One region of the Roseomonas sp. CCTCC AB2023176 genome, then DNA from elsewhere that is predicted to be linked to it. Evidence: predicted binding sites of a transcription regulator. Region 1 holds the regulator's gene; the other holds the start of a gene.

Region 1 (2,436 bases):
CCTGTTCCGGGATCACCGTCTATTCGGCCATCCGGAAGCTCGGCCCCCTCGACCCGGGGGAGCCGGTCGTGCTCATCGGGGCCGGCGGGCTGGGGCTGAACGCGATCCATATGCTGAGGGCGATGGGGCATCGCCGGATCGTGTCGGTGGACGTCTCGGCGGAGAAACTCGAGGCCGCCAGGGCCGCCGGCGCGACCGACATGGTGCTGGCCGAGGGCGACGTGGCCGGCGCGATCACCCGGCCTGCGGCGGCCCGGCCATGGCGATCGTGGATCTGGTGAACGGGAGCGCGACGGCCCGGTCGGCCTTCGACGCGATGGGCAAGGGTGCGCGGCTCGTCCAGGTCGGGCTGTTCGGCGGCGAGATGACCCTGCCACTGCCGATCATGGCGATGCGGGCGCTGACGGTGCAGGGCTCCTACGTCGGTACGCCGCAGGACCTGCGGGACGTCATCGCGCTGGCCCAGTCGGGCAGCCTCGCGCCGCTGCCGGTCGAGACGGCGCCCATGCCGCAGGCCGACGCAGTCCTGCAGCGACTGCGCGCCGGCAGGGTGACGGGCCGCGTGGTGCTGCGGGCGGAGGCAGCCTGAACTGATGGCGAATCAAAGGTTTACACGCTTTAGTTGTAGCGGCGTACAAGCCCGACGAGGCGGCCCTGGACCTTCACCCGGTCCGGGCCGAAGATGCGCGTCTCGTAGCGCGGGTTGGCAGCCTCCAGCGCGATGGAGTTCCCTCGGCGCCGCAGCCGCTTCAGCGTGACCTCTGATTCATCGACCAGTGCGACCACCACCGCGCCGTTGTCGGCCGTGTCGCCCCGGCGAATGATGACGGTATCGCCGTCGAGGATGCCAATGCCCTCCATGGAGTCACCCGCGACCTCGAGGGCGTAGTGTTCCCCGTTGCCGAGGAGGGCGGTCGGGACCTGGATCGTGTCGCCGCTGTCCCGCAGCGCCTCGATCGGCAGGCCCGCGGCGATCCGCCCGTAGAGGGGGAGCTGGACGGCGGCAGCATCGTTCGCGGTGCGGACGGCCCCCTGAAGATTCGTCGCGAAGTTGCCGCGGATCACATTGGGCGCGAAGGACGGGGCTGCGGCGGGGGCGGCGGCCGTCCGGGGCGTCGCGGTGTCCGGCATCCGCATGACCTCCAGCGCCCGGGCGCGGTGGGCGCGGCGCCTGAGGAAGCCCCGCTCTTCCAGCGCCGTGATCAGGCGGTGGATGCCGGACTTCGACTTGAGGCTCAGCGCCTCCTTCATTTCTTCGAAGGAGGGGGAGAAGCCGGTGTCACGCAGGTGCTTGTCGATGAAGACCAGGAGTTCGTGCTGCTTGCGGGTCAACATCGTTCGGCGTCCTTCCTCCGCCCTTTCGGGCAATCGGGTCACGCCTGAACAAACGGGCAACCCTCGCGGAAGTTCTAGAAAAGTTCTTTCGCGCCGGTCAATGCCGTTCCGTGATTTTCACAGGCCGAGCGCTGCGAATTCGATGATCTCGACGGACGAGCCGGCCTCGGCGGCCGGCGCGAGCGGTTCCCGCAGGATCAAGGCGTCTGCGCGCGCGAGGGTGGAGAGCATGGAACTGTCCTGCACCGGAAAGGCGGTCGCCACGGGAACTCCGCCCGGCCCCGATTCGACTTGCGCGCGCAAGTAATCCTGGCGGCGATCATTGGGCGGCAGAGGCGCGCCGAGGATCGCGGCGCGGGTCGGGACCGGTCCCGCCGGCAGGCCGCCGAGCCGGCGCAGCGCGGGCACGAGGAACAGGATGGAACAGACCAGGGCCGAGACAGGATTGCCCGGCAGGCCGAGCATCGGCGTTTCCCGCAGCCGGCCCCAGATCAGCGGCTTGCCCGGCCGCATCGCGATCTTCCAGAAGTCGAGCGTGAGGCCGCCCGGCCCCAGCGCGGACTGGACGAGGTCGTGGTCGCCGACGCTCGCCCCGCCCGTCGTGACGAGGAGGTCGCAGCGGGATGAGGCCTCGGCCGCCGCGGCGATGGCGCCGGTGTCGTCGGGCGCGATCGGAAGTACCACCGGATCGGCGCCTACGGCGCGCGCGAGGGCCGCCAGGGCATGCGCGTTGGAGGACACGATCCCGCCGTCCGGGATGGGGTCGCCGGGCAGGGCGATCTCGTCGCCCGTCGCGAGGATCGCGACCCGCGGCCGCCGGTGCACCGCCAGCCAGGGATGGTTCGCGGCGGCGGCGAGGCCGATGTCTCGTGGCGTCAGGCGGCGCCCGGCGGAGAGCAAAACCTGGCCGGCGCGGAAGTCGAGCCCGGCCCGACGGATGTGGCGCCCGGCACGGGGAGCCTCGGTCGGCTCGACAAGCCCCTCCGTCGCCCGCGCGTCTTCCTGCAGCAGGATGGCGTCGGCGCCGTCCGGGACGAAGCCGCCGGTGAAGATGCGGACGGCCTCGCCGGGGCCGATCGTCCCGGCGAAAGGATGGCCGGC
Region 2 (2,436 bases), 1.2 Mb from region 1:
AGGTCGCGCCCTGGCGTGCGGCGCTGGCAGCGCGGCCTTCGGTCGCCGGCGCCGTCGGGGCGGATTACCCGGCGCGGCTGGAGGCCTTCCTTCTCGCGCGGGACTCCTGGCTCTCGGGGCTGATGGTCCAGCGGGTCGTGGCCTGACGGGCGGGCCAGGTTCGTCGGGCCGTTCCCCGTCTAGCGATGGCGGGCGGGGCCATACACTTCCCCTTTATGGCCCCGCATGGCTCCCGCGGGCCGGTTGCCCGCCCGGGCCATCCCGGGAAGACCCACGCCGGAGAGAAGATCACACGCGCCGCGCCCGCCGCGGCGCGGCGGCCTCTTCCTCCATCCCCTCCACGGTCAGCGCCTCGCTGCTGACCCGCCACGTCACGGTCCAGCGCGCGGGCCGGCCGCCGCGGGCCCGTAACAGTTCCAGGCTCCATTGCGGGTCGCCCAGGTCGTTCGGCCGCCCGCCCGCGCGTCCCGTGACGCGCCAGCGCGTCGTCGCGAGGGCCGGGCCCTCCTCGCTCTCCGATTCCCGCAGCAGCAGCCCGATCCCGCCGCCCGTCTCCGCCGCCAGTTGCAGCCGCCGCATCGCCGTGGGGTCGGGCCGCTCGGAGACCAGAAGCACGCCGGAGACGGCGGGGCAGCGCAGCGCCTCCTCCATGGCCCAGAGCGCATCCGTCCCGTTGCCCGGACGCGCGACGATCAGCCGGGACGGCGGCAGGCCGAAGCGCGCGAGGCCCGGCGGCCAGGCATCCGGATCCCGCGCGATCCAGAACACCGTGCCCCCCGACCGCGCGAGCAGCAGGGCCGCGAAGCCTGCCGCGGCGCCGGAGCCCTGGCCCTCCGTCCCCGACAACACTTCGTGCAGGGCCGCACGAGGCAGGCCGCCGCCGAGTTCCCGGTCCATCTCCGGGCAGAGAGAGATGGAGGGCGCTTCCGGCCGCTCCGCCACGCCGCCGATCCGCGCCACCCGCGCCCGCAGCGCCGCAAGGACGGCACCGCGGTCCATCCCGGGGTCCGCGACGGCAGGGTCCGGGGGCGACTCGGGGCGAGGGGAAGGGCGATCGGGGGGCATCGCTTGTTCATACTATGTTCTGATCTTCGCGCGACAATCTCCGGCGTGCCGCTCTTCGAAACGTCCCCGCACCGACTTGACGGGGATGTGAGGGGACAGGCGCGGAGCCCTCGGGAGGAATGCCGCCGTGTCCCTGCCGATCTCCTCGCGCCGAGCCCTGCTCGGGCTGCTGGCCCCGCCCGCCTGCGCCGGCCTGCCGGCGACGGAGGGAGGGCGGACGCCCCTCGCGGCGCGACTCGACCTCTCCGCCGCCTCGCTGCATGGCGATTTCAACGGCATCCCGGGGCCGCGGCGGGGCATGGCCGTCTCGGTCGCGCCGGGCCGATGGCGAGTCCTGGCGCGCCCCGGTGCTCGGCCGCGCCGCCTCGGCCGATGTCGCGGTGCTGGCTGATCCGGAGGGACGCCTGAGCCCCGCGGACCCGCATCCTCACCCGGTCCGGGCGGGCGAGCCGGTCTGGGCCGCCGGCGTCAGCGGCACCGTCGAACTTCCGGATGCCATCCTGCCTGGCTTCGGCCGCGGCTTCAAGGCGCGGCTCCCCGTCCTGATGGGTGCTTCCGGAAGTCCCGTGCTGGGGCCGGACGGGCGGTTGCGCGGCCTGGTCAGCGCCTTGCCGGATGGCGGGGGCGCCGCGGCCGTGGCGGCGCTGACCGGCTTCGATTTTGCCGGCCTTCTGGACGGCGCGGCGCGGCGCGTCTTCGTCCTGCCGGTCCGCGCCCTGCTCGATGCGGCGGGATCCGCCGCGCCAATCGCGGCTTAGGTATCCTCCGGCCGCACGCCGCGGACATTACCGCGGGACTGAAGGCCGCGGCGCGCTTCACTTCGAAGCGGCGCGGGAAGCGGCGGGGCGGACTGCCCCACCGCTTCTCCTGCGGATGCTATCGCAGGTCCCAGGGGGCGCGGCCGGACTCGCGGTAGGCTTCCGACCGGGTTACGCCGATGTCGGACAGCATGCGGTCGTCCAGGGTCGCCAGCAGGCGGCGCTCCTCGATCGCGCGGGTCATGCGGTTGAGCATTCCCAGCCACATCCCGGTGACCGCGCGCGCGCGGCCGGCCTGGGCCGCATGGGCAACTCCGGTGCGGGCGAGAGCGGGATGGGGGATCACATGGCCGGACATCGGACGGGCTCCTCTGGCTGCTGTCCTGGTCCTGATGATCAGTGCGCGCGCGGCATAAGGGAAACGAGTTGTTTTGAAGTTCTGCATCAAGGATACTGATGCCGTCATGAGCCCCGCCCTCGATCCCGACCTCCTCCGCTCCTTCGTGCTGGTGGCCGAAGGCGGCAGCGTCACGCGCGCCGCGATGCGGGTCGGGCGGACCCAGTCCGCCGTCTCCATGCAGATGCGCCGGCTGGAGGAGGCGCTGGGCCAGCC

The links. Region 1 encodes LexA, which represses DNA repair genes until DNA is damaged. Its sites were predicted from a motif close to TGTTCTANNTANGTTC; they were not measured.
Region 2: a site for LexA is predicted at 1,070-1,085, ahead of ACE7GA_RS14765 (ImuA family protein). Genes of this name have one in related genera too.

The regions. Positions count from the first base shown of each region.
Region 1 is NZ_CP170086.1:4,182,832-4,185,267, forward strand. It holds gene ACE7GA_RS20925 (alcohol dehydrogenase catalytic domain-containing protein) at 1-281, shown strand, start outside; gene ACE7GA_RS20930 (zinc-binding dehydrogenase) at 260-589, shown strand; gene lexA (transcriptional repressor LexA) at 619-1,335, opposite strand; gene glp (gephyrin-like molybdotransferase Glp) at 1,453-2,436, opposite strand, start outside.
Region 2 is NZ_CP170086.1:2,977,293-2,979,728, forward strand. It holds gene ACE7GA_RS14760 (glutathione S-transferase family protein) at 1-146, shown strand, start outside; gene ACE7GA_RS14765 (ImuA family protein) at 289-999, opposite strand; gene ACE7GA_RS14770 (hypothetical protein) at 1,193-1,456, shown strand; gene ACE7GA_RS14775 (hypothetical protein) at 1,446-1,823, shown strand; gene ACE7GA_RS14780 (DUF1127 domain-containing protein) at 1,942-2,181, opposite strand; gene ACE7GA_RS14785 (LysR substrate-binding domain-containing protein) at 2,288-2,436, shown strand, end outside.